One region of the Streptomyces sp. NPDC002623 genome, then DNA from elsewhere that is predicted to be linked to it. Evidence: riboswitches for the same ligand, from Rfam matches in the RefSeq annotation. Region 1 holds a riboswitch; each other region holds the start of a gene.

Region 1 (7,360 bases):
GGTCATGGGCTCGGCCAAGGAGGACGCCGACCTCAAGCCGTTCCTGGAGGAACTCGCCCTCTCCGAGTCCTACCCCGTCGGGCGGACCTCCTGGGCGAAGGTCAGCGCGGAGATCAAGAAGCGGATCGGCCAGGCCGTCGCTGCGAACGGCAACCCGGCCGATGTGCTGGGCGAGCTCCAGACCACGGCCACGACCCTGGAGAGCGCCTCCGGCGAGTGAGCCGACCGGGCCGGGTGTCAGTCGTGCGCGTTACCTTGCGGGTATGGAGCAGCGAGCGGACGAGGCGGAGGACGCGGGCGGGCTGGGGGCGCTGGAGCGGCGCATCCTCGCCCTGGAGCGGCGCGGGTTCTCCGGCCCCGGCGTGAAGGAGCGGGCGATACGCGAGGAACTCGACCTGTCCCCGGTCCGCTACTACCAGCTCCTCAACGCCCTCCTCGACGACACCCGGGCCCTGGCCCACGACCCGGTCACGGTGAACAGGCTGAGAAGGGTGCGGGACACCAGGCGAGCCGATCGCTGACGCGATCGCCGGCACGTGGAGTCCGGGGCGTGGATATCGTCGCCGTATGGGCATCCACGCACCCACCACCGCAGCCGGACGCACCGCACTCGACGCGATCCTCGCCGAACCCTCCCGCACCCTCGTCGCCCTCGACTTCGACGGCACCCTCGCCCCGATCGTCGAGAACCCCGAGGACGCCCGGGCGCACCCCGACGCCGTGCCCGCGCTCGCGGCCCTCGCACCGAAGATCGCGGCCGTGGCCGTCGTCACCGGGCGGCCCGCCGAGGTCGCCGTACGGCACGGCGGGTTCGCCGGGGTGGCAGGGCTCGCGCAGCTCACCGTCCTCGGGCTCTACGGAGCCGAACGCTGGGACGCGCGCACCGGCGCCCTGAGCGCCCCCGCCCCGCACCCGGGAGTCGCCGCCGTCCGCGCCGAGCTCCCGCGGGTCCTGGCGGCGGCCGGGGACCTGCCGGGCGTGTGGGTGGAGGAGAAGGCCGGCCAGGCCGTCGCCGTCCACACGCGTCGCGCCGCCGATCCCCAAGCCGCGTTCGAAGCGCTGCGCGCGCCCCTCGGCGACCTCGCGGTCCGGCACGGACTGATCGTCGAGCCCGGCCGGATGGTCCTGGAGCTGCGCCCGCCGGGCATGGACAAGGGCATGGCCCTGCTGGAGCACGTCCGCGAGACCGGCGCGCGGAGCGTCCTGTACGCCGGTGACGACCTCGGCGACCTGCCCGCCTTCGCCGCCGTCGAGCGACTGCGCGCCGACGGCGTCCCCGGGCTGCTGGTGTGCAGCGGCAGTACCGAGGTCGGCGAACTCGCGGAGCGCGCGGACCTCGTCGTCGACGGGCCCGCCGGGGTCGTGGCGCTGCTGCGGGAGCTGGCCGCTCAGCTCGGCTGAACCCCGGGAGCCTCCCGCAGGGCGTTCAGCTGGTCCAGGAACCACTGGGCCGGGGGGAGCGCGGTCGCCGCCGCGGACAGCCGCTTCGTGCGCTCGGCCCGCTCCTCCGGTTTCATGGTCAGCCCTTCGTACAGGGCCCGTGCGGTCTCCAGGACGTCGTACGGGTTGACGACGAGCGCGTCCTCGCCCAGTTCCCAGTACGCCCCCGCCTCCCGGGACAGCACCAGGGCGCAGCCCTCGTCGGAGACGACCGGGACCTCCTTGGCGACCAGGTTCATGCCGTCGCGGATGGGGTTGACCAGGGCGACGTCCGCGAGGCGGTAGGCGGCGAGGGAGCGGGCGAAGTCGTCCTTGAGGTTCAGCAGGACCGGCGTCCAGCCGGGCGTGCCGTACGCGGAGTTGATCTCGTCCGTCAGACGCTGCACCTCGGCCATGTAGTCCCGGTAGACGGCGAGGTCCTGGCGGGAGGGGTAGGCGAACGCCACGTGGACGACCCGCTCGCGCCATTCCGGGTGGTCGTCGAGCAGCTGCCGGTAGGCCAGCAGCCCGCGCACGATGTTCTTGGACAGCTCGGTGCGGTCGACGCGGACGATCGCCTTCCGGTCCGTGCCGCCGATCTCCTCGCGCAGGGCGGCGATCCGTTCCTCGACGTCCGCCCGGTGCGAGCGCTCCCGCAGGAAGTCGGCGTCGGCCCCGAGGCCGTGCACGCCGACCTGCGTCTTCCCCGGCCCGCCGGCGTACTCCGCGCAGCACGCGGTGAACGCGTCCGCCCAGCGGTGGGTCAGGAAGCCCAGGCGGTCCGCGCCGAGCATGCCGCTCAGCAGCTGTTCGCGGATGTCCGCGGGCAGCAGGCCGAAGTAGTCCGAGGGGGCCCACGGCGTGTGGGAGAAGTGCGCGATCCGCAGGTCGGGGCGGAGTGCGCGGAGCATCCCCGGGACCAGACACAGGTGGTAGTCCTGGACGAGGACGGCCGCGCCGTCCGCCGCCTCCTCCGCCAGGGCCTGCGCGAACGCGTGGTTGTACGTCTCGTACGAGGCCCACTGGCGGCGGAACTCCGCGTCGAAGACCGGTTCCAGCGGGGTCTGGTAGAGCAGGTGGTGGACGAACCACAGGACCGAGTTGGCGATGCCGTTGTACGCGTCGGCGTGCACATCGGCCGGGATGGGCAGCATGCGCACGCCCTCCTCGCCGACCCCGCGCCGGACCGCCTCCCGGTCGCCGTCGGACAACGCCGAGCACACCCACAGCGCGCCCGCGTCCGGCCCGATGGCCGACAGGCCGGAGACCAGCCCGCCGCCGCCGCGTTTCGCGCGCAGCGAGCCGCCCTCGTCGACCGTGTACGAGACCGGGCCGCGGTTGGACGCGACCAGGACCTGAGCAGCTCCACCGGTGGTAGCCATAGACCTCAACCTAGCCCGCTCCGGAAACGCTCAAACGTACGGTCGCCCTGTGTGGCCAGGACGTATACAACGGGTGTGCGGTGTTACGCGACCTTGCGGGACTGGTACTCCGCGATCTCCGCCATCGGCGGCCGCTCCTCGGTGTCCACGGAGTAGGTGCGCGGTTCGAAGCCGTCCGGGCTGCGTTCGAACTGGGTGAGGGAGGGGCGGATCAGGTGTCCGCGGGCCAGCCGGAGCTGGGCGGTGCGGTAGATCGCCGCGGCCATCCGGCCGAGGGCCTGACCGTCCTGGTGGCGGTGCTTGCGGACGCCGACGTCGACCTGGGCGAGGGCGTCGAGGCCCACCAGGTGCAGGGCGTCGACGAGCATGCCCAGCTCCACGCCGTAGCCGACCGGGAAGGGCAGCTGCTCCAGCAGGCTGCGGCGGGCCGCGTACTCGCCGCCGAGCGGCTGCACGAACCCGGCCAGCTGCGGCCAGTGCATGTTCAGCAGGGGCCGGGCCATCAGCTCGGTGACCCGCCCGCCCTGGCCGGCCGCGCCGCCCAGCGGACGGTCGTACATGCCCTTGACGAGGTCCACCCCGGGGTCGGTCAGCAGCGGGCCGACGATGCCCGAGACGAAGTCGGAGGAGAACTCCTTCAGGTCGGCGTCGATGAAGCAGACGATGTCCCCGCCGGTGACGAGCAGCGAGCGCCACAGGACCTCGCCCTTGCCGGGCACGGCCGGGATGCGCGGCAGGATGTCGTCCCGGTGGACGACCCGGGCTCCGGCCGCCGCGGCGACCTCGGAGGTCCGGTCGGTCGATCCCGAGTCGACGACCACGATCTCGTCGACGAGCGGGACCTGCTGCATGAGGTCGTGGCGGATGATCGCGACGATGTCGCCGACCGTCTCCTCCTCGTTCAGCGCGGGCAGCACCACGGACACCGACTGGTTCGTGGCGCGCTTGGCGGCCAGGATCCGGTGCAGCGGGCGATCGGTCCCCGACCAGGAGCGGGTGGCCAGCCAGCGCTCGACCTCTTCCAGCACGGCGGCTCCTCACATCTCGCGTACATCTCGCGGTTCGGACGACTATCTCAACGATCCTGGGCTTCGGTTACAGTCTTGAACAACGCGGATGACCATCGCATGTCCGAGGTCGTCCACGGTTCAATGAGATCAACGCACTCATTGAGATCAACAACCGAATACCGCTCATCCAGAGGGGCAGAGGGATACGGCCCGATGAAGCCCCGGCAACCCTCCAGCCGGTCTGACCACGTCGTCGTGGTGAGGCTCCCGGCTCGGGAAGGTGCCAAATCCGTCTCACGGCGAAGTGCGTCGTGAGGAAGATGAGGAGAAAGGGCCTCCCCTCACATGGCTGCGCAGAACGTTGCAACCGAATCCACCGTTTCCTCCGCCTCCAGCTCCAGCTCCGCCTCGGCCGTCGACCTCGGTCCCGCCGCGGCGTTGAACTGCCGTGAGTGCGGTCACCGCGTGCCCCTCGGGCCGGTCTTCGCCTGCGAGGAGTGTTTCGGCCCGCTCGAGATCGCGTACGACTTCTCCTCCTACGACACGGAGGAGCTCCGCAAGCGCATCGAGGCGGGACCCGCGAACGTCTGGCGCTACGCGCCCCTCCTGCCGGTCCCGGCCGACGTCGCGGACAAGCCGAACATCAACCCGGGCTGGACCAAGCTCGTCCAGGCCGACAACCTCGCCCGTGAGCTGGGCGTCGACGCCGGAAAGCTCTTCGTCAAGGACGACTCCGGCAACCCGACGCACTCCTTCAAGGACCGCGTCGTCGCGCAGGCCATCGAGGCGGCGCGCGCCTTCGGCTTCACCACCCTCTCGTGCTCCTCGACCGGCAACCTGGCCGGCGCGGTGGGCGCCGCGGCGGCCCGCGCCGGCTTCCGCTCCTGCGTGTTCATCCCGCACGACCTGGAACAGGGCAAGGTCGTCATGGCCGCGGTCTACGGCGGCGAGCTCGTCGGCATCGAGGGCAACTACGACGACGTCAACCGCTTCTGCTCCGAGCTCATCGGCGACCCGGCGGGCGAGGGCTGGGGCTTCGTCAACGTCAACCTGCGGCCGTACTACGCGGAGGGGTCCAAGACCCTGGCGTACGAGATCTGCGAGCAGCTCGGCTGGGTGCTTCCCGACCAGCTGGTCGTGCCGATCGCCTCCGGCTCGCAGCTCACGAAGATCGACAAGGGGCTGCAGGAGCTGATCAAGCTCGGGCTCGTCGAGGACAGGCCGTACAAGATCTTCGGCGCTCAGGCCGAGGGCTGCAGCCCGGTGTCCGTCGCGTACAAGGCGGGGCACGACGTCGTCCGTCCGCAGAAGCCGAACACCATCGCCAAGTCGCTGGCCATCGGCAACCCGGCGGACGGTCCGTACGTGCTCGACATCGCGCGTCGTACCGGCGGTGCGGTGGAGGACGTGACGGACGAGCAGATCGTCGACGCGATCAAGCTGCTGGCGCGGACCGAGGGCATCTTCGCGGAGACCGCCGGTGGAGTGACGGTGGGTGTGACGCGCAAGCTGATCGAGAACGGTCTGCTCGACCCGACGCTCACGACGGTCGTGCTGAACACGGGCGACGGTCTCAAGACGCTCGACGCGGTGGCCGGCACGGGACTGACCGCGACGATCCGCCCCAACCTCGAGTCGTTCCGCGACGCGGGTCTCGGCTAGTCACTGCCCCGCGCCCCCGCGGGGCGCTCCACCTGACCGGAGGTCGAAAGTCATGAGCGTCACCGTCCGCATCCCCACCATCCTGCGCACCTACACCGGCGGCTCGGCCGAGGTGAAGGCCGAGGGGGCGACCCTCGGCGAGGTCATCGCCGACCTCGAGAAGAACCACACCGGCATCGCCGCCCGCGTTCTCGACGATCAGGGCAAGCTGCGTCGGTTCGTCAACGTGTACGTCAACGACGACGACGTCCGCTTCGAGCAGGGGCTTCAGACGCCGACTCCGGACGGCGCCGGCGTCTCGATCATCCCGGCGGTCGCGGGCGGCTGAGCGGCGGCCGGGCGGCGGCCGGGCAGTGACTGACCGCTGTTCAGTACCCGTTGGTAGTAACCGTCGGTAACAGCGATTACCGAGCGTTCATCGAATTGCCCTCTCCGCGATAGAAGCGGAGGGGGCAATTCAGTGTGGTTGAGCGCGGTACAGTTGGGGAACCCGGTCCGGATCACCGGATCCGGAGTCTTTGATTTCTGCCCCGTGCCCGATAAGAAGCAGCCAAAGTGTGTATACCTTTCGCGGCTTTTGTGGCTTTCATGGGGCCCGACTTGCCCTGAATTCAGGCGAATTCTCGCCACATTCCGGATCCATTGCGTCCAGAATTCTCGTCCAAGTGACCTGTTGCAGAGGGCAGTTGGACAGATACATTCAGCCGCGGTCGACGCGTTCCGGCGCACGCCCCCAATCGTTGGGGGGTGAGGTCTGACCCGGATCCGCGAAGTGTGGATCTGTGCAAGGGCCAGTAATAGGGGAGTTAGGCATGGCTCAGGGCACCGTCAAATGGTTCAACGCGGAGAAGGGGTACGGCTTCATCGCGGTCGACGGTGGTGCGGATGTTTTCGTCCACTACAGCGCGATTCAGATGGACGGCTACCGCACCCTGGAAGAGGGTCAGCGGGTCGATTTCGAGATCTCGCAGGGTCAGAAGGGGCCGCAGGCGGACATGGTCCGTCTCGCGACCGGCTGAAGCGCGCGCCGACTGACAGCGTCGTTCTTCTGTACGTCACATCCGAAGGGCTTGTACCTCCTGGGGGGGTACGAGCCCTTCGGTGCGTCCGGTGCGTCCGGTGCGTCCGGTGCGTCCGGTGCGTCCGGTGCGTCCGGAGCCTCCCGCGCCCCTCTGGTCGCACCGTTGTTCACCTGCGGATCCTCCCGAGTAGCTTGCACTCACCTATGCCGAGTGCTAATCATTGGCGTTAGCACTCTGAAGGTGAGAGTGACAACGAGGACCGGGTCGGTGAGGCCCGCAGGCCAGGTGGGGCAAGGAACCGCCAGGCCGGCGAGCCGTCCGTCGCGGGCGCCAGCGCGGTCCGGAGCAATCCACCCCAGTCCGGGAGGACCACTTCACATGGCCAAGATCATCGCGTTCGACGAGGAGGCACGGCGCGGCCTCGAGCGCGGCATGAACCAGCTCGCGGACGCCGTGAAGGTGACGCTCGGCCCCAAGGGCCGCAACGTCGTCCTCGAGAAGAAGTGGGGCGCCCCCACGATCACCAACGATGGTGTCTCCATCGCCAAGGAGATCGAGCTCGAGGACCCGTACGAGAAGATCGGCGCCGAGCTGGTCAAGGAAGTCGCGAAGAAGACGGACGACGTAGCCGGTGACGGCACGACGACCGCGACCGTCCTGGCCCAGGCCCTGGTGCGCGAGGGTCTGCGCAACGTGGCCGCCGGCGCCAACCCGATGGCTCTCAAGCGCGGTATCGAGAAGGCCGTCGAGGCCGTCTCCGGTGCCCTGCTGGAGCAGGCCAAGGATGTCGAGACCAAGGAGCAGATCGCTTCCACGGCCTCCATCTCCGCCGCCGACACCCAGATCGGCGAGCTCATCGCCGAGG
Region 2 (7,360 bases), on a different contig from region 1:
GAACGCCGGGAACAGCCGCAACCGGAACGAGAACAGCTCCACCAGCAGCAGTCCGACCCAGAACGTGGGCACCGACACCCCCAGCGGGGGCAACGACAGCAGCAGCTGCCGCAGCCACCGCCGGCTGGTGTAGGTCGCCAGCACCGCGAGAGAGCCGCCGCCCAGTACCGCGAGCAGCAGCGCCGCCCCGGTCAGCTGAAGGGTCCCCGGCAGCGCATCCGCCAGGCTCGAGGTCACCGGCCGGCCGGTGGAGATCGAGTCGCCGAAGTCCCCGCGCACCGCCCGGCCCAGGTAGTCGGCGTACTGCGCGAGCACCGGCTTGTCGAAGCCGTACTGATGCCGGAGCGCGGCCAGTTGGGCCGGATCGACCTGCCCGGTGTCCGCTCCGGCGCCGGCCATCGCCGACACCGGGTCACCGGGCAGGAAGTCCAGCACGAGGAACGCCACCGTGTAGGCCGCCCACAGCACGCCGATCGCCTGCGCGACGCGTTTGACGACATAGAGACGCATGGCGGCCGTCAGCCGATCCAGGTGTCGTGCAGCTGGATCCGGCTGGAGGCGTCGAAGTCGAGACGGTGCACCTTCTTCGACACCCCGAGCTGGGTCTGCAGCTCCACCACGGGGACGACATAGGCGTTCCGCACGAGCAACTCCTGGGCCTGGACCACCAGTTGCTTCCGCTCGGCGGTGTCGGCCGTCGCCGCCTGCTCGCTCAGCGCGGTGTCCAGGGGGCCGGCGGACAGCTGGTAGAAGTTGGCCAGACGGGTGGAGAACGAGCTGCGCAGGATGTCCGGGTCGGCGCGGGTCACATTGCCCCACACCACATCGAAGTCACCGGACTGCAGCGTCGGCGCGAACTGGGTGACCGGCAGCTGCTTGAGCACCACACCGATGCCGACGGCCTTGAGCTGCTGCTGGATCAGCTCCAGCGAGGGCTGATTCGTGGCCGCGTTGGGGAACCACGAGACGGTCAGGCTGAGCTTCTTGCCGTCCTTCACCCGGATGCCGTCGCCGCCGGTCTTCCAACCCGCCGAGTCCAGCAGGGACTTGGCCTTCGCCGCGTCCAGGGTCAGCTCCGCGCCGAGGTCGGAGTAGTCGGGGGTGGTGTGCGCCAGGATGCTGGTCGCGGGCTCGGTACCGGTCGGGAACACGGTGTCCACGACCTGCTGCCGGTCGACGGCGTACGAGATCGCCTGCCGTACCCTGACGTCCTTCAGCGCCGGCCGGGAGTTGTTCAGCCCCAGGTTGAACACCACCCCGGGATTGGCCCGTTGCTGAAGGTCCACCTGGCCGCCGCTCTTCAGCGCCGACTCGTTGGACCTGCCGACGCCGCTGATCGCGTCCACCTGCCCGGACTGGAGGCTCCCGGTGCGCACACCCGCCTCCGGCACCACCTTGAACACCAGCTTGTCCAGGTACGCCTCGCCCTTCTTGGTCCACAGCGCGGAACCCCACGCGTACCCGGCGCGCCTGGCCAGGGCGATCGACTGGTTCTGCACGTAGTCCTTCAACACGAACGACCCGGAACCGACCACGCCCTGACTGCACTTGTCCTGCGGGCTCTTCCGCACGCTCGCCGACGACTCGATGCCCAGCGAATGCGTCGCCGTCGCCTGGAGGAACTGCGCGTTGGGCTGCTTGAACGTGACCCGGACCGTGAGCGGATCGACCACGGTCGTGCTGTCCACGCCGCTCAGATACCCCTGTGCCAGCGTGCCCAGGGCGCCGAGCTTCGGCACCGCGTCGAAGTTGTCCTTGACCACCTGGGCGGTCAGCGCCGACCCGTCGCTGAAGGTGACGCCCGATCTCAGATGGAAGGTGAAGGTCGTGGCGTCCGCGCTGATGTCCCAGCTCTTCGCGAGCCAGGGCACGATCTTGCCGGTCTTGGGGTCCTGGTCGGTCAGGGAGTCCACGATCTGGCGCAGCGAGTAGATCGTGTCGTTGCTGCCCACCTGCTGGGGGTCGACGCAGCCGGCGTCCGACCCGACGGCGAAGGTCAGCGTGCCGCCGGAGCGGGCCTGGCCGCCGCCGCTGCTCGAACTGCCGTCGCCGCCCGCCGAGCAGGCGCTCAGCAGCACGCCGCTCGTCACGAGCACCGCGAGGGCCGCCCACCGGGTGGGCCGGGAATCCGTACGCGCTATCACGGAATGGTTCTCCTACTCCGAAGCCGTCGCGCACGTGCCCGTTCAGAACGTCCGGGCAGGGCGACGCAGGGGAAGTCGACTGCGAGGGGAAAGAGGAAGGAAAGGGGAGGAAGGGAGGGAGGCGTGGGATCGCCGGAGCCGCCGACGGCGGACGTCGGCCGCGGAGGTGACGTCCGGTCAGCCGCTGCACACGGGCGTGCGGAGACGAGCCGTCGGGAGGCGCTGGGGAGGGGCTACAGGGAGGTGCTACACAGACAGCCGGCGAAGCGCTGGAGATCGATGTGGCGCCGGCGCGAGAGTCCGGAGAACGCCGCCGCGGCGGCGAGAGAGGCACTCAGACTGCAGTCGATCCGCACGGTGGTCCTCCCCTCTCAGGCCCCGGTGCCGGGGCCGCGCGCTTGCAGGGTCGTCGACCCCGCCGGGCTTTCACCTGGAGCACCCCACCGCGGAGGAGGGTTGCCGGTCAGCAAGCCAGGGCTTGACGCTGACACTCAATGCCACTCGCGATCGTACGGATCACTTCCTTGACCCGTCAATATCGCAATATCGTCGTCCAAATGCCGGACGTCGGCATCGGACGGCATGGACAGGCCGCTGACCTGCGGCGACGCCGGACACCGGGCGGCCACCCGGCGTGGACGCGGCCTGTGATCCATCGTGAACGGGAGTGCCGGTGCGGCGTCCCGATGAGTTTGCCGACGCCCACAGGTCTACCTACCGACCGGGACGACCAACTCATCAGGAGTAGCCATGGGCCTCATCGACATCGAGCTGTTCGCGACCCTCGACCTCGTCGGGCAGTCGCCCGGCGGCCCCGACGAGGACCCCGCGGGGTTCCCGTTCGGCGGCTGGCAGGCGCCCCTGCTGGACGAGGTCGCCGGGGCGCAGATCGGCGCCGCTTACGAAGGCACGGACGCCCTCCTGCTCGGCCGGCGGACGTACGACATCTTCGCCGCCTACTGGCCGCACCAGAAGGGCGGCGAGGACAACGAGATCGCCACGCTCTTCAACAGCGTCCCGAAGTACGTGGCCTCCCGCGGCAGGCCCGACCTCTCATGGGCCGGGTCCACGCAACTCGGCCCGGACCTGGCCGGCGCGGTGCGCGAGATCCGTGACCGGCACAAGCACATCAAGGTCGTCGGGAGCCTGAACCTGGTACAGACCCTCCTGCGCGAGAAGCTCTTCGACCGTCTCGACCTCTGGGTGCACCCGATCGTGCTCGGCGTCGGGAAGAAGGTGTTCGACGGTGGCGCGGTGCCCACGAACATCACGCTCCTCGAACCGCCGGCGGCAAGTCCGAAGGGCACCGTGTACCTGCGCTACGGGCTCTCCGAAGGCACGCCCCGCACAGGGGACATGAGCGCACCCGATCGCGGACTCGGGCAGGACGACTGAAGCCGCCCCGCGCCGGGCGGGTCCGGGGCCCGCACACCGCATGCGTCGTTCACAACTCCGTCCCATAACCTCGTCCATGGAGACGTCGGATGCCACGTGCATCCACTCCTGGGAGGCGATGGTGCTCGGAAAGGACATGCGGCTGCTCGTGGGCGCCGCGATCGTGGCCTGCGTGGTGCTCGTCGGCTCCAGGGCGCCGAGCGGCGCGCCCCGAGCCGGGGCGCCGCCCGTCGACGCCGTCCGGGACGTCGTGCCGAACCGGGTCATGACGTGGAACATCTGCAACCCCTGCGAGGAGAGCAACGCCGACCGGGCGGCGGACATCGCCACGTACGCGCCCCAGGTGATCGGCCTGCAAGAAGCGTGCGTGCGTGACGTCGAGCGGATCCGGGACTACCTGAAGGACCGCTACGGGCTGGTCTACCACGTCGAGTACGGGACGGTTCTGCAGAACTGGGGCCGCTGTGGGGGAGCGCCGTGGAGTCCGGGGGGCTACGGCCAGGCGCTCCTCTCGGCGGCGCCGATGACGGACCCGGTCACGGTCGAATACCCCGACGGCGGATCCGAGGACCGTGGGTACATGGCAGTCACCACCCGTGTGGACGGCCGCTCCGTCCGGGTCTTCAACACGCACCTCGCCGAACGGCGTCAGGAGTCGGTCCGAGCGGGCCAGGTCGGCGTACTCGCCGCGGCCGTCGCCCGGCACGACCGCGCGATCGTTCTCGGCGACTTCAACGCCGTGCCGGACGCTTCCGAGCTCACCGGGATGTGGGAGCTGGCCGCGGACACGGACCCGAAGTGTCATCCCCCGACCACCGGAACCTGCGAGCCGACCACCGACTGGCAGAGCAAGTTCGACTACGTCTTCCTGCGAGGCGTCGTCGCGCTCGAGCACGGTGTGCACCCGACCGAGCACTCGGACCACAACCTGCTGCACACCGACCTGGACCTCGCCCAGAGCGTGGGCAAGGGCGTCGAACCGCGAGCGGCGGAGTAATGACCGGTCGGTAACCTGCTGGGCATGACTACTGCTGCCCTCGAGCCGCGCGCCGGTCGACGTTGTAACCACCCCCTCAACTCCCTGCACGCGACGCACTACTTCGCGCCCGAACTGGGACGGGAGCTGGGTGCTCTCGGGATCACCCATCCCCAGGCCGTGAACTTCGCCGCGCGGGCGGCCGCGCTGGGGGCGGTCGGGGCCGGCGCGGTGACGGCGACTTTCTACAACTACCAGCACGACCTCGTGGCCCGGCACGTGCCCGCGGTGTGGTCGATCGCCACCCCCGCGGACGTGCTCGCGGCACGCGCGCGTGCCGTCGACGCGACGCTGCGGCGGCTGCTGGGCGAGGAGGTCCTGGCGTCCGCGGAGATGGCGGAGGCCGCACGGCTGGCGTTGCGCGCCGTCGAGGCCTGCGGGCGCAGCGCCCGGCCGCTGTACTCGGCGCACGCCGACCTTCCCGTCCCCGACGAGCCGCACCTCGCGTTCTGGCACGGGGCGACCCTGCTGCGCGAGCACCGGGGCGACGGGCACCTGGCCGTGCTGATGTCCGCGGGCCTCGACGGGCTGGAGGCGCTGGTGACCCACACCGCCACGGGCAGGGGCATGACGCCGAAGTGGGTGGTGACCACCCGTGGTTGGACCCTGGACGACTGGAACGCGGCGACGGCCCGCCTGCGGGACCGCGGGCTGCTGGACGGCGCCGGCGAGCTCACCGAGCGAGGCGTGGCGCTCCGCGAGGACATCGAGCAGGAGACCGACCGCCTGGACCGGGCTCCGTACGAGCACCTCGGCGCGGAGGGCGTGGCCCGCCTGACGGCTCTGGGGGCGACGTTCGCCAAGGCCGCGGTGGCGGCGGGAGCGTTTCCGGCGGATCTGCTCGGCAAGGCCTGAGGCGGCCGGGTGGGGCTGACGCGGCCGGCCGGGGTCGGCCGGGCTGGCCGGGGTCGGTCGGGCCGGCAGGCGTCGCCCCGTCTTGCGAAACGGACAGCTGTCCGCTAATTTTCCCCGTAGCGGACAGCTGTCCGTTTCAGTGTGTCGTCGTGAACCGATCACGGTCGGCCGGCGCCACGGCCCCTCCGCACGGAAGACCTCTGCTGCCATGAAACTGCTCATCCTCGGCGCGACCGGTCCCACCGGCCGCCACCTCGTCGACCTGGCCCTGCGATCCGGCGACACGGTCACGGCCCTGGTGCGCAACCCCGCGGCCCTGGACGATCTCGCCGGGCGGATCACGCCGATCACCGGCGACGCCACCGCACAACGCGACATGGCCGCCGCCATGGCCGGGCAGGACGCCGTCGTGTCCGCCCTCGGCGTGGGCACGTCCGTGCGTGCGGGCAGCCTCTTCACGCGCTCCGCGGCAGCCGTGATCGATGCGGCCGAGGGGGCCGGCGTCTCCCGCCTGGTGTGGCTGTCGTCGTTCGGCGTCGGCCACACCTTCGCCTGGTCGAGCACCACGCAGAAGGCGATCTACCGCACGTTGCTGCGGTCGATCTACGCGGACAAGGCGATCGCCGACGAGCACATCCGCTCCACCGAGCTGGACTGGACCGTGGTCCTCCCGACCAGGCTGACCCACGCCCCGGCCAGAGGCGCGTTCAGCGCGGGCGACCGGCTGCCGATGAAGGGCAACCCGACGATCAGCCGGGCGGACGTCGCCGCTTTCCTGCACGGGGCGGCACACGGCGGCGAGTGGATCCGCCGCAGCCCTGTGATCAGCGACTGACCGGCCGCCGCCGCCCCTTGCCGCCCACGACGGGCGGCAGCGCCGCATCGACGACCTGACGGCGGAGGGCTTCCGGGCCGGTGTTCGCCACCCGTTAAGGTGGCCCCAAATGGACATCTGTCCGCTATGGGGTCCAGGAGGAGAACCAGTGGAGTCGAGGAGTGAGGCCCCGCAGCGCTCGGACGCGCAGCGCAATCGCGAGCGCATCCTGGAGGCGGCCCTCGAAGAGCTGACCCGCTCCGCGGACGTCCCGCTGAGCGCGATCGCCAAGAAGGCGGGCGTCGGGCAGGGCACGCTCTACCGGCACTTCCCCGATCGCGAGGCGCTGGTCCTGGAGGTGCACCGCCAGGAGGTGCAACAACTCGTCGACGGCGCGGCCGAGTTGCTGAAGGTTCGCGAGCCCGACCGGGCTCTCCGCGAATGGATGGACCGCCTTGCCCGCTACGCCACGGCCAAGGCGGGCCTGGGGGAGGCGCTGCGCCAGGCCACGAGCGCGACGGGAGGTCCGCAGAAGCCGGGCTACTCGCTCGTGGTCGGCGCGATCGAACTCCTCCTCCGTGCCAACGACGAAGCCGGGACCATCCGCCCGGAAGTGACCGCCGACGACTTCGTCCTCGCGATCGCCGGCATCTGGCAGATCGACCGCCAGGGGGACTGGCAGTCCCGCACCGCACGACTCCTGGACATCGTCATGGACGGCCTGCGCACGGGAGCCCCCGGACCGGGGAAGGCGAGATAGCAGGACGCCTTCGAGATCCGGCCCGGTCGTCTCCGGAAGAGATGGCTGTCATCTCAGGTCATCGTCCTGGCCCGGCGATCCGGTCCGGGCTATTGATCCGGGCCCGGCTCATCGGCGAGCAGCCGTGCGATCCCTGCCGGGCTGAACACGTCCTGCGTGGCGAGGGCGATGCCGCCGTGCAGTACGGAGCCACCCTTGAGCTGGGTCGCGGTGATGGTCGGTTTGCGGGTGGCCGGCGGCAGTGCGCGCTGGTACACGGCGGCGCGCACCGCCGAGACCAGGTCGTCGCGGAGCTCGCTGAGCGGTCCGGCCGGCACCACGGTGCGCGGATCGAACATGTGGACCGGCATGGCCAC
Region 3 (7,360 bases), on a different contig from region 1:
TGGCAGGGGCACCCCGACAGCTCGCTGCACGCCGAACTCTCGTCCTACTACCTGGGGAGCGCCCCATGACCACTACCGACCAGGCGGACAGCGCCGACCGGGCGGAACGGTTCGTCCGCACCCTCGCCGAGCTGAAGATCCCCGACCCGGCCACCGCCCGTGCCGCGCTCTGGCTCCGGCTGGGCGGGCTGCTGATGCTGCTCGGCCTGGTCCTCGGCGGCCTCGCCTTCCCCCTCGCCCACGCCACCGACTCCGCCCTCGGCCAGGGCGACGCGCTCGCCCTCGGCCTCGGCGGCGTGGCCGCCGCCCTGGTGGGCGGCGCGCTGTTCCTGCGCTACTCGCTCACCGGCTTCCTGCGCTTCTGGCTCGCCCGCCAGTCCTACGAGCTCGACCGACTGGGCGAGCGGCTCACCGGCCAGTGGCCCGCCGCCCCTCCGGCACACGCGCCCGCATCCCAGGCCGCCTCCGCATCCCAGGCCGCGCCCGCATCCCAGGCCGCACCGGCACCCCAGGCCGTATCCGCACCCCTTGCAGCCCCCGCACCCCTTGCAGCCCCCGCGCCCTCGGTCACCCCCGCGCCCTCGGCGGAACCCGCACCCCCGGCAGAACCAGCAGAAGGAGAGCCGCACAATGGCGTCGTCCCCCGCACCGACCCCGCGCCCCGGTGACCAGCTCGCCGTCGCCGGCGGCACCACCCGCGTGATCGTCATCCGGGCCCCCGAGGGCACGACGGGCGTCGTCGAATGCGGCGGCGTCCCCATGGTCCCTGCCGCGCAGGTCCCCGCCGGGCCGGCCGCCGGGGAGACCCCCGGCACACTCATCGGCAAGCGGTACGTGGACGCCGCCGACACCCTCGAACTGCTCTGCACCGCGTCCGGCGCCGGCCGACTGACCTACGGAGGCGAGCCGTTGACCGTCAAGGCCCCCAAGGCGCTGCCCGCCTCCGACTGAGGCCCCGAGTCCCCGGGTGCTGTCCCGGGTACTCACCAGGTGGACGCCCTCTTGACGGGCGGTCGGGGCGGATCGACACTCGAACCGGGAATCCTAGTGAACAGGTAGGGAAGGTAGAGCCAATGGGGCGACGGAAGCCGATCAGCGGCCGAGCGAGCCGCACGGCGTGGTCCTCGCCCCTTCTCACCTCCCGCCGTCACATCGACCTGCAGCGCGTCTGCAGCGCGATCAGCTCCCAGGGCTGAGCCGGGCCCGTCCCCGCGCCGAACCGCACCGGCGGTGTCCCCCGGACACGGCCGCACCCGGCGCGCACGGACGAGGTCCACACCTCCCTGTTCGACGTCGTATCCGCCGCCGCGCGCACCGTCGCTGCGCGCCCCGCCCCGGGGAGAGTCATGTCCGTCACACCACTGGCCGCCGCCCACCCGTCCGCCCGGCCCGCACCCGTCTTCCGGGGCCGGATCGGCCGCGACGCGCGCAGCGGCCACTACGCCGTGCCGCGCCGCTACCGCCTCCACCTGGCCGCGGCCGACCCCGACTGTCTGCGCATCGCCGTCACCCACAGCCTCCTCGGCCTGGAGAAGGCCTGTCCGGTCACCTTCCTGCCCGCCGTCCCGGACAGCCCCGACGGCGGCCACAGCGCGCTGCGCCCGCTGTACGACGCCAGCGCGCACCGGTACCGCGGACCGGCCCTCGCGCCGGTGCTCAGCGACGACTGGTCCGGGCGCATCGTCAGCAGCCACGGCCCCGACATCGCCCGCGACCTCGCCCGCAGGTTCGGCGGCGGTCGGGCCACGCTGTACCCGTGCGGCGCCGAGTCGCAGATCGAGGCCGTCGAGCGGATGTGCGCACAGGGCATCGAGGCGGCCGCCCAGCGCGCCGGAGCGGTCGACGCCGGGGAGGCCGAGCGCGCCGCCGCCCTCGAGACGCTGCTCGACACGCTCGGCGTGCTGGAGCGCGGCCTCGGTGTGCACACCCATCTGATCAGCGATCAGATCACCGCAGCCGACGTTGAGTTGTGGGTCGCCCTGGTCCAACTCGACACCGTGCACCGCTACCACCTGGACGCGGCCGCCGTGCACCGCATCGCCGACCACCCCGCCCTGTGGGCCTACGCCCGCCGGCTGGCCGCCCACCCGGCCTTCAGCGCCCACCTCGACCTGGACGCCATCGCCCGCCGTCACCACGCCCGTTGCCAGGGCCTGGAGGCCGCCGGCGCCGCTGTCCAGATCCTGGACTGGGAGACCCATGCAGCGGACGGTTCGGCGGTCCGACCGCAGGTCAACCGGCCCTGACCCGGTCCATCCACTGGACCGCCGTTGACATTCGTTCGGGCAACTGTCTTACTTACGGCCCAGAACGGTCATGAGCGTCAGCGACAAGCCCTGGCTAGCTGACCGGCAACCCTCGCTCCGCGGTGGGGTGCCCCAGGTGACGACCGGACCGACGTTTCGGTAATGACGTATCGGTAAGCGCGAGGGCCCCTCAGGGGCCGGAACAGTGACGGTGACGGACATGTACGCAGCTCTTCGGACGGCGCCCCGCCGCCCCCGGGGCTGCGTACGGCCGTACCTCGACATCCTCGTCGCCAACCGCGCCGTCGACCTCCTGCGTGTGAACAGCGCACTGTGTACCGCACCGGGCCGTGCCCGCTGTCGGGGCTGAACGAACCCCTCGCACCGCAGCCCCGCCGCCGCGTTCCTGACGAACACCGCCCGAGCGGTGTGCCGTTGTCCGCCCCACCCCGGTCTCCTGTACGCATCCGTGCGCCATGCCCTGTTCGCGCCCCCGGAGCGGCCCCCGCCGCCCCGCCGAAGCGCGTCCGGCCACGCACGGCTGCCGTGACCCGGGGTGTCCGACTTCCGCCGGAGCCCCTCATGAGTGAACCCCCAGGTGCCGTGACCCTCGCCGAGGCCGCACCCGCCGTCGACGTCCCGCCGGCGAAGCTCACCGCCCAGCGCGTCCAGCCGCTGCGCAAGCCCGGACGCTGGATCGCCACCGCCGTGGTCCTGGTCCTGGTGGCGCAGTTCACGCACGGACTGATCTCCAACCCCTTCTACCAGTGGGACCGCTTCGGCTACTGGTTCCTGCGGCCGGTCATCCTCGACGGACTGCTGATCACCCTGGAAGTGGCCGCCTACAGCGCGGTGCTGGGCCTCCTCGGCGGCATCCTGCTCGCCCTCGCCCGGCTCTCCAGGAGCCCGGTGCTGCGCGCGGTCAGCTGGACGTACGTATGGGCGCTGCGCTCCATCCCGCTGATCGTGGTGCTGCTCTTCCTCTACAACTTCAGCGCCCTGTACCAGACCCTGAGCGTGGGGGTTCCCTTCGGCCCGGCGTTCTTCCGCTTCGACGAGTCCCGGCTGGCCACCGACATGGTGATCGCCGTCGTCGGCCTCAGCCTCAACGAGGCGGCCTACGCCGCCGAAGTGGTCCGCGGCGGCATCCTCTCCGTCGACCAGGGCCAGCACGAGGCGGCCGCCGCGCTCGGCCTGCCCAAGCGCTACCAGTTCTGGAAGATCGTCTTCCCGCAGGCCCTGCGGTCGATCACGCCGAACTACGTCAACCAGCTGATCGGCCTGGTCAAGTCCACCTCGCTGGTCTTCTATGTGTCGCTGCTCGACCTGTTCGGCACCGCGCAGACCATGGGGGCCACGTACCCCGGCGACATCGTGCCGCTGCTGCTGGTCGTCACCGTCTGGTACCTGATCCTGACCAGCCTCGTCTCCGTCGTCCAGTTCTACGTCGAGCGGTACTACGCCCGGGGCGCCACGCGTTCCCTGCCGCCGACGCCGTTGCAGAAACTGCGGACCGGTCTCACCGACCTGCGGGCCCGCATCCGCCGGGAGGCCGCCGTATGACCACCGAGACCGTGCAGAGCGCCGCCATCGCCGCGGTCGTGCCCGCCGCCGTCGAGGTGCACGACGTGCACAAGTGGTACGGCGCCCACCGCGTCCTGGACGGGGTGAGTCTGACCGTGCGGCCCGGCGAGGTCACCGTGATCCTCGGCCCGTCCGGCTCCGGCAAGTCCACCCTGCTGCGGGTCATCAACCACCTGGAGAAGCCCGAGATCGGCTACGTCAGCGTCAACGGCGAGCTGATCGGCGTCCGCCGGCACGGCGACCGGCTGCGCGAGCTGAGCGAACGGGCCATCCTGACCCAGCGGGGCCGGATCGGCTTCGTCTTCCAGAACTTCAACCTCTTCCCGCACCTGACCGTGCTGGACAACGTCGCCGCCGCCCCCGTTGCCACCGGGCGACTCGCCAAGCCCGCCGCCCTGGAACTGGCCCGCGAACTCCTGGACCGGGTGGGCCTCGCCGACAAGGCCGGCGCCTACCCCCGGCAGCTGTCCGGCGGCCAGCAACAGCGCGTCGCCATCGCCCGCGCCCTCGCGCTGCGCCCCGGCGTCATCCTCTTCGACGAACCCACCTCCGCGCTCGACCCCGAGCTCGTCGGCGAGGTCCTCGCCGTCATCAAGGACCTGGCGACCAGCGGCACCACGCTCGTCATCGTCACCCACGAGGTCGGATTCGCCCGCGAGGTCGCCGACCGGGTCGTCTTCATCGACGAAGGAAAGATCGTCGAACAGGGCCCGCCCGGCGAGGTCCTCGACCGACCGCAGCACGAGCGGACGCGGGACTTCCTCAGCAAGGTGCTCTGACACCGACGCGCCCCACGACTTCCCCCCACGCCACGCCCTCACGCCACACCCTCACCACCCTCTGAGTCACAAAGGACGGCCATGTCTGCCCACTTCACCCGACGCAGCCTGATTCGCGGCATCACCGCGGCGACCGCGGTCGCCACCCTCGCCACCGGGCTCGCCGCCTGCGGTGGTGACAGCGAGGCCGCCACCACGACCGACAGCTCCGCCGGCAGTGTGACCGTCGGCCGGGTGTCCAACGGCGCCGCCAAGGAGACCGCCCTGAAGGTCTCCGAGGTCAAGTCCATCAGCGCCGAACTGCCCGACGCCATCAAGAAGAGCGGCAAGCTGAACATCGGCATCGGCGCCCTGCCCTCCGGCTTCGCCCCGCTGGCGTACGTCGGCGACGACCAGAAGACCCTCACCGGGGCCGAGCCCGACCTCGGCCGTCTGGTGGCCGCGGTCCTCGGCCTCGAGCCGGAGACGAAGAACTTCACCTGGGAGAACCTCTTCGTCGGCATCGACAGCGGCAAGGTCGACGTCGGCTTCTCGAACATCACCGACACCGAGGAGCGCAAGAAGAAGTACGAGTTCGCCTCCTACCGCCAGGACAACCTCGGCTGGGAGGTCAAGAAGTCCAACACGTGGAACTTCGACGGCAACTACGAGAACCTCGCCGGACTGACCGTCACCGTCGGCTCCGGCACCAACCAGGAGAAGATCCTCCTGGAGTGGAAGAAGAAGCTGGAGTCCGAGGGCAAGAAGCTCACCGTCAAGTACTACCCGGACCGCAACGGCATCTACCTGGCGCTCGCCAGCGGCAAGATCGACGCGTACTTCGGCCCCAACCCCGGCATCGCCTACAACGTCTCCCAGACGGCGGGCAAGGCCAACGCCACCCGTAACGCGGGCACCTTCTCCGGCGCCGGCGAGACGCTCCAGGGTCTGATCGCCGCCACCGCCAAGAAGGACAGCGGACTCGCCAAGCCGGTCGCCGACGCCATCAACTACCTGATCGAGCACGGTCAGTACGCCAAGTGGCTGGCCGCCTACAACCTCTCCAACGAGGCCGTCGCCAAGTCCGAGATCAACCCGCCCGGACTGCCGCTGGACAACTCCTGACCGACCGTCACCATGGCGCTGACGCATGCAAGTTGAGTTAGGAACAACGACAGGGATGACAGGAAGGGACTTCGCCTCCGTGGCCACCTCGATCGACCTCCGCGGAGGCGGAGCTCCGACCTTCACCCACCCGCACGCCCTCGACAACGCGGTGTGGGCCGCGCTCGACGGCCCGCACGCCCACCTCGCCGACCGGGTCGGCCGCGCCGCGCGCTACCCGGCCGACGTCTACGACTTCGCCGCCCTCGCCGACCCCGGGAACCCCGCCGCCTGGGCCGACCTGCTCACCCTCGTCGGCCCCGGAACGGCCGTACGCGTCAAGCCCGTTCAACAGGTGCCCGACGGCTGGGAGGTCATCGGCGGGGGAGAGGGCGTCCAGCTCGTCGCCACCGGGGAGTTCCGCACCGAACCCGCGCCCGAGGCCGTACGCCTCGGCCCCGACGACGTGCCGGAGATCCTCGACCTCGTCGCCCGCACCCGACCCGGCCCGTTCCTGCGGCGGACCATCGAGCTCGGCACCTACCTCGGCATCCGCCGCCAGGGCCGTCTCATCGCCCTGGCGGGCGAGCGCCTGCGACTGCCCGGCTGGACCGAGATCAGCGCCGTCTGCACCGACCCCGGCCACCGTGGCAAGGGCCTCGCCACCCGGCTGATCCGCGCGGTAGGTGACGGCATCCGCGAGCGCGGCGACACCCCGTTCCTGCACGCCGCCGCCGGCAACGCCCCCGCGATCCGCCTGTACGAGTCGCTCGGCTTCACCCTGCGCCGTCGCTCGACCATCGTCTCGGTCCGCACGCCGGGAACATCCCGCAAGGCCGGGGCGTTCTGAGTCATGTCGAGATGTATGAGGCGCCGCCCGGCGCCCGGAAAGCGGGAGGTGCGGCCGTGACCTGCATACGCCACGCCGTGCACCTCTACTCCCGGCCCCACATCGACCTTCAGCGCGTGGCCGGCGCGCTCTGTTGCTCCTGACGTTCTCCACTGCCGCACCCCTGTCATGGGTGGCGTGCGCTCTCGTACGGACCTCCAGGAAGGCACCCTCGTGTCCTCGACCCCCTCCTCCCCGCTGCATCTCGCCGTCGCTCTGGACGGCACCGGCTGGCACCCCGCCTCCTGGCGCGAGCCCGTCGCCCGACCCCGTGAGCTGTTCACCGCCGGATACTGGGCCGACCTGGTCGCCGAGGCCGAGCGCGGACTGCTCGACTTCGTGACCATCGAGGACGGCCTCGGCCCGCAGTCCTCCCACTTCCTCGACCCCGACGACCGCACCGACCAGGTGCGCGGCCGGCTCGACGCCGTGCTCATCGCCTCCCGGGTCGCCCCGCTCACCCGTCACATAGGCCTGGTGCCGACCGCGGTGGCCACGCACACCGAGCCGTTCCACCTCTCCAAGGCGATCGCCACCCTCGACTACGTCAGCACCGGCCGCGCCGGCCTGCGCGTCCAGATCACCGCCCGCCCCACCGAAGCCGCCCACTTCGGCCGCCGCACGATCCCCCGGATCGAGGCCTACGACTCCCCGGCCACCCAGGACCTGGTGACCGAGCTGTTCGACGAGGCCGCCGACTACGTCGAGGTCGTTCGCCGCCTCTGGGACAGCTGGGAGGACGACGCGGAGATCCGGGACGTGGCGACGGGCCGCTTCGT
Region 4 (7,360 bases), on a different contig from region 1:
GGCGACGAGCTGCTGGCCGCGCAGCGGGCCTACTTCCGGCGCTGGGGCGTGGTGCCCGCCGAGCTCTTCGCGGGCTCCCCACGGGCCGCCCTGACCCCGGCCACGGCCCTGTTCGTGCACGGCAGCTGGGTGCATCTGCTGGGCAACATGCTCTTCCTCTACGTCTTCGGGGCGATGACCGAGGAGCGGATGGGCCGCGTCGAGTTCACGCTCTTCCACCTCGGCTGCGGCTATCTGGCCCTGCTGGGCTACGCCGCCGCCAACGCCGGTTCCGCGCAGTCCCTGGTCGGGGCCTCCGGGGCGATCTCGGCGATCCTCGGCGCGTTTCTGTACCTGTTCCCCCGAGCGCGGGTGACCAGCCTCCTGCCGTTCCTGTTCTTCCTGCCGCTGCGCTTCCCCGCCTGGGTCGTGCTGCCCTTCTGGGCGGCCCTGCAGTGGGTGGCGGCGGGCCGGGCCACCGCCGGGCCCGGGGTGGCCTACCTGGCCCATGTGGTGGGCTTCGGCCTGGGGCTCGTCTACGCGTGGGCCCGTTTCGGCCACAGAAGGGGCCCGAAGGGCGGCCTGGGCAGGACGGCGGCGGGGAACGGGCGGGCGACTAGAGTGAGGGCCGCCCCAGCAACGGCCCCCGAGGGAGAGAACCAGCCGTGATCACCGCGATCGTCCTCATCAAGACCAGCGTGGACCGGATCCCCGAGATCGCCGAGCGGATCGCCTCGCTGGACTCCGTGAGCGAGGTCTTCTCCGTGACCGGGACCTACGACCTGATCGCCATGGTCCGGGTGAAGCAGCACGAGGACCTGGCGGAGGTCATCCCCGGGAGCATCAGCAAGATCCCGGGGGTCGAGGGGACGGACACGCACGTCGCCTTCCGCACCTACTCCCAGCACGACCTCGAGGCCGCGTTCGCCATCGGCCTGGAGTAGGCCCCGGCGCCGGCGCCCTACACCGCGGGGACGCAGCGGCCGTCCTGCGTGCGGTACTGCCACCGCGCGCCGTCGGTCACCAGTTCCCGTACGGCGGTCACGAAGCGCTCCACGTGCTCGTCGGGGGTGCCCGCGCCGAAGCTCACCCGGATGGCGTTGAGGGACTTCTCCCCGGGGGCCGCCTCGGGGGCGCCGCACTCGCCCTGGCTGTGCAGGTCGCCGCCCAGGAGGGTGCGGACCAGCGGGTGGGCGCAGAAGAGGCCGTCCCGGACGCCGATGCCGTACTCGGCGGAGAGGGCGGCGGCGAAGTGGGAGCTGTTCCAGCCCTCGACGACGAAGGAGATCACGCCCACCCGCGGGGCGTCGTCGCCGAACAGGGACAACACCCTGACCTGCGGCACCTCGGCCAGACCGGCCCGTACCTTCTCGATCAGGTACTGCTCACGGGCCACCAGCGCCTCGAAGCCGGCCTCGGTCAGCGCCTTGCAGGCCGCGGCGATGGAGTACGCGCCGATCACGTTCGGGGAGCCGGCCTCGTGGCGGGCGGCGCTCTCGTGCCACTCCACGTCCACTCCCCCGTCCTCGCGCCGGGTGACCTTGCGGCTGGCGCCGCCGCCCGCGAGGTACGGGTCGGCGGCCTGGAGCCAGTCGGCGCGGCCGGCCAGGACGCCGGAGCCGAAGGGCGCGTACAGCTTGTGGCCGGAGAAGGCGACCCAGTCGACGTCGAGGTCCCGCACCGACACCGGGTGGTGGGGGGCGAGCTGGGCGGCGTCCAGGACGATGCGGGCGCCGTGGGCGTGCGCGGCCGCCGCCAGCTCGCGCACCGGCCACAGCTCGCCGGTGACGTTCGAGGCGCCGGTCACGCAGACCAGGGCCGGGCCGTACGGGTCACGGTCGGCGAGGGCGCGCTCCAGGGTCTCCACGGCCTGGCGCGGGGTGCGCGGGGCGTCCAGGTAGGTGACCCGGGCGTCCTTCCAGGGCAGCAGCGAGGCGTGGTGCTCGGTCTCGAAGACGAAGACCTGGCAGTCGGCGGGGAGGGCCGCGGCGAGCAGGTTGAGGGAGTCCGTGGTGGAGCGGGTGAAGATCAGCTGGTCGTCGGGGCGGCAGTCCAGGAACTCGGTGACCGTCCGGCGGGCGTTCTCGAACAGGTCGGTGGAGAGCTGGGAGAGGTAGCCGGCGCCGCGGTGGACGCTGCCGTAGTAGGGGGCGTAGGCCGCCACGTCGTCCCAGACGCGCTGGAGGGCGGGGGCGCTGGCCGCGTAGTCGAGCGCCGCGTAGGCGACCTCGCCGCCCGTGACGAGCGGGACGGTCACATCCCGCCCCAGAACGGGCAGAGGCGCACAAACGGTCTGGACGGAGGCAGCGGTGGAGACGGAAACGGACATGACGGAACTCCCGTGTGAGGCAAGGGAAAAGTGAAAAGGGGTACGCGGAAGCGGGGCTCTGCGCCCTATCGCATTCGCTTGCTCACAGAAGGCTCCCTCGATGACCAGGATCCCTGGCCGCACGCTCTCAGAAGCGTGTGAGGGATCCGCGCTTGCCGTGCACCTTGTTGTGCACAGCCTGGTCTTCACCCGGGGCACCCCGCCACGGACGGAGGGTTGCCGGACAGTCGGCCGGGGCCTCTTGACTGTCACTCATGACCTGACAAAGGAACGTACGCGATGTGATCGTCGTCCCGCAACCCGTGTCCGGATCGCGGGACGACCGTCCGTTGAGGAACTACCTGTTGCTGGCGGCGACCCAGCGCTCCAGCGTCCGCTTGGCCGCGCCGGAGTCGATGGACTCGGCCGCCCGGTCCATTCCGGACCGGATCTGCTCGGCCAGCGTTCCGCTGCCCGGGTCGAGGGCCACCAGCGCGGCCGCCGAGTTCAGCAGCACGGCCTCCCGCACCGGGCCCGGCTCGCCCTCCAGAAGACGGCGGGCGACCTCCGCGTTGTACGAGGGGTCCCCGCCCCGCAGGGCCTCCACGGGGACCAGCTCCAGGCCGACGTCACGCGGGTCGAAGCTCTCCTCGGCGACCTTGCCGTCGCGGACGACCCACACATGGGACGTGGCCGTCGTCGTCAGCTCGTCGAGGCCGTCGTCGCCCCGGAAGACCAGGGACGAGTTGCCGCGCTCGGCGAAGACGCCCGCGACGACCGGCGCCATGCGCGGGTCCGCGACGCCGACCGCCTGGGCCCGCACCTTCGCCGGGTTGGTCAGCGGGCCGAGGACGTTGAACACCGTGCGGATGCCCAACTGGCCGCGGGCCGCGCCCACATGACGCAGCGCCGGGTGGAACTTGATCGCGAAGCAGAAGGTGATCCCGGCCTCCTGGGCCACCTCGGCCACCCGCCGCGGCGTCAGCTCCAGATTGACGCCGAGCTTCTCCAGGACGTCCGAGGCGCCGGACGCGGAGGACGCGGCCCGGTTGCCGTGCTTGACGACCGTGGCGCCCGCGCCGGCCACGACGATCGCCGACATCGTGGAGATGTTGACCGTCTTCGCGCCGTCGCCGCCGGTGCCGACGATGTCGACGGTCCGACCCGGCACCTCGATCAGGTTGGCGTGCTCGTACATCGCCCGGACGAGCCCGTTGATCTCCTCGACGGTCTCGCCCTTGGCCCGCAGCGCCACCACGAACCCGGCGATCTGCGCATCGGTCGCCTCGCCGCGCATGATCCGGTCCAGCGCCCAGAACGTGGCGTCGGCGTCCTGGTCGTGGCCGTACAGCAGGCTGTTCAGGACCTCGGGCCAGGAACGGCCCGCCGCGGTGTCGCCTCCAGCGGGGGTCACAGCGCTCATCAGCCGCTCCTGGGTGTCGTAACGATCTTCTAGGGCTCTCGTAGAAGAGTGTGTCCCCACCCTATCCAGCCCGTGGGCACGGGAACGGGCCCCGTCCGAAGACCGGACGGGGCCCGTTGCGCGGGCGTGGCGACGCCGCAAGCGATCAGTGGTGGCCGTGGCCGCTCGTGATCTCCTTGTACTCCTCGACGGTGGGCTTCGGGATCTGCTGGTCCTCGCCGAAGTACGCGCCGCTGATCTTGGCGCGCAGCTTCTCGGAGCCCGTCACCTTGCGCTCGACGCCGTTCTCGTCGACCGCGGGGCCGATCGCGGCGGGCACGTACTGCTCGTGCGCGGTGAGGGTGTGCAGCTGCTCCTGGCTGAGCGGCTCGTGGATCTCGACGAACTCACCGTGCGGCAGGCGCTTGATGGTGCCGGTCTCGCGACCGTGCAGCACCTTGTCCCGGTCCCGGCGCTGCAGGCCGAGGCAGATCCGCTTGGTGAAGATGTACGCGATGACCGGTCCGACGAAGAAGAAGATCCGGACGAACCAGGTGATCGAGTTGATCGACAGGTGGAAGTGGGTGGCCCACAGGTCGTTGCCACCGCCGACCAGCGTGATCATGTACATCGTGACCCAGGCGACGCCCAGCGCGGTCCGGGTCGGCGCGTTGCGCGGGCGGTCCAGGATGTGGTGCTCGCGCTTGTCGCCGGTGACCCAGGACTCGATGAAGGGGTACATCGCCAGCGCCGCGAGGACCACGCCGAAGAGCACCAGCGGGATGAACACGCCCAGGACGAGCGTGTGACCCCAGATGTTGATCTCCCAGCCCGGCATGAAGCGGATCAGACCCTCGGCGAAGCCCATGTACCAGTCGGGCTGGGCGCCGGTCGACACCTGGTCCGGACGGTAGGGGCCCATGGCCCAGATCGGGTTGATCTGCGCGATCGCCGCGATGGCCGCGATCACACCGAAGACCAGGAAGAAGAAGCCTCCGGCCTTGGCCATGTACACCGGCAGCAGCGGCATGCCGACGACGTTCTTGTTGCTCTTTCCGGGGCCCGCGAACTGCGTGTGCTTGTGGTAGAAGACCAGGATCAGGTGGCCGACCACGAGGCCGAGCATGATGCCCGGCAGCAGCAGGATGTGGATCGAGTAGAACCGCGCCACGAAGTCGTGACCCGGGAACTCGCCGCCGAAGAGGAAGAACGAGATGTACGTGCCGACGATCGGCATCGACAGGATCGCGCCCTGGGTGAAGCGGACACCGGTGCCGGAGAGCAGGTCGTCCGGGAGCGAGTAGCCGGTGAAACCGGTGAACATGCCCAGGACGAACAGCAGGAAGCCGAACAGCCAGTTGATCTCACGCGGCTTGCGGAACGCGCCCGTGAAGAACACGCGCATCATGTGCACGAACATGCCGGCGAGGAAGATCAGCGCCGCCCAGTGGTGGATCTGCCGGATGAGCAGACCGCCGCGCACGTCGAAGGAGATGTGCAGGGTCGAGCTGAACGCCTCGGACATCAGCTGTCCCTGAAGCGGGACGTAGCTGCCGTGGTACTCCACCTCGTTCATCGACGGGTGGAAGAACAGCGTCAGATACACACCCGTCAGGATGATGATGATGAAGCTGTAGAGGCAGACCTCGCCCAACATGAACGACCAGTGGTCGGGGAAGATCTTGCGCATGTTGGCCTTGGCCAGGGAGTAGATCCCCAGCCGGCCGTCGGCCCAGTCGGCGACTCGCTCGCCGGCCGGCGCCTTCCCGCGTTCGCGGGACTCTGTCTTCTCTGTGGTGCTCATCCGCGCTCCCAGAATGCAGGACCGACGGGCTCTTCGAAGTCGCCGAGCGCCTCGAGGTAGCCCTCGTCGTTCACACCGATGCGCAGCTGCGGCAGGGCGTGACCGGCGGGACCGAAGATCACTCGGGCACCGTCGGAGAGGTCGAAGGTGGACTGGTGGCAAGGGCACAGCACGTGGTGCGTCTGCTGCTCGTACAACGAGATCGGGCAACCCACGTGGGTGCAGATCTTCGAGTACGCCACGATGCCCTGGTAGGACCAGTCGAGTTCCTGCTTGTCCTTGATGTTGTCCGGCTGCAGCCGGACGATCATCAGGGCCGCCTTGGCGATCTCGTTCTGGAACTCCTCGTCGTGCTCCTCCAGGCCCTCGGGCTTGGCGAAGGTGAGCGAACCGACGGCGACGTCCGAGGGACGCAGCGGCTCGTTCGTGTTCATGTTGACGAGCAGCTTGCCCTTGGACCACAGCGTGTGCCGCAGCTTGTCCTCGGGCAGCGGACCGAGGTCGCGCAGCAGGACGATGCCGGAGAGCGGCACCAGGGTGAGCGCGCCGAACATCGTGTTGCGGATCAGCTTGCGCCGACCCATCGCCGATTCCTTGGCGCCCTGCTTGAAGTCCGCGTGGACCTTGGCCCGGACCTCGGGCTCGGCCGCGATCGGGTGCCGGTCGTCGGCGACCTCCACGTCCGACATCAGGGTGCGGGCCCAGTGGACCGCGCCGGCGCCGATGGTGAACAGCGCCGTGCCCAGCGTCAGACCCAGCGCGAAGTTCAGCGCGCTGAGGTGGCCGATCGGGAACACGAAGATCGACTTGTCGGCGGGGATCGCCACGTACGAGGCGATGAAGCCGACCGTGGCGAGCATCGACAGCGTGAACAGGAAGGCGACCGCACGCTCGGACCGCCTGGCGGCCCGCTCGTCGATGTCCTGGATGCGGTGCTCGTGGGGCGGCAGACCGGGGTCCGCGAACGGGTTCTTCTCGTCCGCGACGGATACCGCGCCATGGGCGTGGTCCTGCTCAGCAGGCAGGTTCTCTTCTGGAATGTCTTGGTTACTCATGACTTCTTGGCCTTTGCGGTCCGAGCGGCGACCCAGACGGCGACCGCGATCAGGGCGCCGAGTCCGAAGATCCAGGCGAAGAGGCCTTCAGTGACCGGCCCGAGGCCGCCCAGCTCCAGACCACCGGGGTTGTTCGTCTCGTCGCTGTTGACCGCGTGCAGGTACGCGATGATGTCCTTCTTGTTCTGCTCCGACAGGGTGGTGTCGGGGAAGGAGGGCATGTTCTGCGGGCCGGTCTGCATGGCCTCGTAGAGGTGCTTCGGGTCCACACCCTCCAGGGTCGGAGCGAACTTGCCCTTGGTGAGGGCGCCGCCCTTGCCGGTGAAGTTGTGGCACTGCGCGCAGTTGGTGCGGAACAGGTCGCCGCCCTTGGCGATGTCCGCGCCCTCCGGGCTGTACTCGGCCTCGGTCGGGACGGACGGGCCGGCGCCGAGGGAGGAGATGTACGCGGCGAGCTGGTCGATCTCGGCCTGCGTGTAGATGTTCTTCTTCTTCACCACCTGGGCGCCCTGGGAGGTCGCCGCCGGCATGCGGCCGGTGCCGACCTGGAAGTCCACGGCCGCGGCGCCCACGCCGACCAGGCTGGGACCGTCGGAGCTGCCCTGACCTCCGGTGCCGTGGCAGCTGGCGCAGCCGACGGCGTAGAGCTTCTTGCCCTCGTCGATGGCGAGGGACTGGGCGGTGTCGTCTGCCTGCGCCTTGCTCGCGGGCGCGAACACGGCGTACAGCCCCCCTGTGCATGCCAGCGCGAGGAGTAGGACGACGAGCGCCGCCAGCGGATGGCGTCGTCGTGCGGAGAGCTTTTTCACGGA

The links. Region 1 has a riboswitch for S-adenosylmethionine ahead of thrC (threonine synthase). Riboswitches for the same ligand answer to the same signal wherever they lie in the genome.
Region 2: linked by a shared signal. The riboswitch ahead of ACWD4O_RS37550 (putative leader peptide) and the one ahead of thrC (threonine synthase) in region 1 are both predicted to bind S-adenosylmethionine.
Region 3: linked by a shared signal. The riboswitch ahead of ACWD4O_RS34160 (amino acid ABC transporter permease) and the one ahead of thrC (threonine synthase) in region 1 are both predicted to bind S-adenosylmethionine.
Region 4: linked by a shared signal. The riboswitch ahead of ACWD4O_RS06875 (aminotransferase class V-fold PLP-dependent enzyme) and the one ahead of thrC (threonine synthase) in region 1 are both predicted to bind S-adenosylmethionine.

Annotation. Positions count from the first base shown of each region.
Region 1 covers NZ_JBSFWB010000007.1:128,413-135,772, forward strand. The annotation lists gene ACWD4O_RS14945 (ABC transporter substrate-binding protein) at 1-220, shown strand, start outside; gene ACWD4O_RS14950 (DUF3263 domain-containing protein) at 264-521, shown strand; gene otsB (trehalose-phosphatase) at 568-1,401, shown strand; gene ACWD4O_RS14960 (alpha,alpha-trehalose-phosphate synthase (UDP-forming)) at 1,389-2,801, opposite strand; gene ACWD4O_RS14965 (glucosyl-3-phosphoglycerate synthase) at 2,885-3,829, opposite strand; SAM riboswitch class I at 3,992-4,138, shown strand; gene thrC (threonine synthase) at 4,157-5,473, shown strand; gene ACWD4O_RS14975 (MoaD/ThiS family protein) at 5,526-5,801, shown strand; gene ACWD4O_RS14980 (cold-shock protein) at 6,286-6,492, shown strand; gene groL (chaperonin GroEL) at 6,874-7,360, shown strand, end outside.
Region 2 covers NZ_JBSFWB010000030.1:50,450-57,809, reverse strand. The annotation lists gene ACWD4O_RS37560 (ABC transporter permease) at 1-510, opposite strand, end outside; gene ACWD4O_RS37555 (ABC transporter substrate-binding protein) at 519-2,144, opposite strand; gene ACWD4O_RS37550 (putative leader peptide) at 2,378-2,500, opposite strand; SAM riboswitch class IV at 2,534-2,643, opposite strand; gene ACWD4O_RS37545 (dihydrofolate reductase family protein) at 2,895-3,539, shown strand; gene ACWD4O_RS37540 (endonuclease/exonuclease/phosphatase family protein) at 3,616-4,536, shown strand; gene ACWD4O_RS37535 (SCO6745 family protein) at 4,561-5,430, shown strand; gene ACWD4O_RS37530 (NAD(P)-dependent oxidoreductase) at 5,639-6,265, shown strand; gene ACWD4O_RS37525 (TetR/AcrR family transcriptional regulator) at 6,414-7,004, shown strand; gene ACWD4O_RS37520 (ROK family protein) at 7,094-7,360, opposite strand, start outside.
Region 3 covers NZ_JBSFWB010000024.1:2,106-9,465, reverse strand. The annotation lists gene ACWD4O_RS34180 (ABC transporter ATP-binding protein) at 1-69, shown strand, start outside; gene ACWD4O_RS34175 (hypothetical protein) at 66-668, shown strand; gene ACWD4O_RS34170 (hypothetical protein) at 631-951, shown strand; gene ACWD4O_RS34165 (glutathione S-transferase C-terminal domain-containing protein) at 1,347-2,246, shown strand; SAM riboswitch class IV at 2,313-2,432, shown strand; gene ACWD4O_RS34160 (amino acid ABC transporter permease) at 2,829-3,809, shown strand; gene ACWD4O_RS34155 (amino acid ABC transporter ATP-binding protein) at 3,806-4,609, shown strand; gene ACWD4O_RS34150 (ABC transporter substrate-binding protein) at 4,691-5,713, shown strand; gene ACWD4O_RS34145 (GNAT family N-acetyltransferase) at 5,793-6,542, shown strand; gene ACWD4O_RS34140 (putative leader peptide) at 6,554-6,685, shown strand; gene ACWD4O_RS34135 (LLM class flavin-dependent oxidoreductase) at 6,756-7,360, shown strand, end outside.
Region 4 covers NZ_JBSFWB010000003.1:254,553-261,912, forward strand. The annotation lists gene ACWD4O_RS06865 (rhomboid family intramembrane serine protease) at 1-648, shown strand, start outside; gene ACWD4O_RS06870 (Lrp/AsnC family transcriptional regulator) at 645-923, shown strand; gene ACWD4O_RS06875 (aminotransferase class V-fold PLP-dependent enzyme) at 941-2,308, opposite strand; SAM riboswitch class IV at 2,452-2,568, opposite strand; gene trpD (anthranilate phosphoribosyltransferase) at 2,646-3,710, opposite strand; gene qcrB (cytochrome bc1 complex cytochrome b subunit) at 3,856-5,493, opposite strand; gene qcrA (cytochrome bc1 complex Rieske iron-sulfur subunit) at 5,490-6,548, opposite strand; gene qcrC (cytochrome bc1 complex diheme cytochrome c subunit) at 6,545-7,357, opposite strand.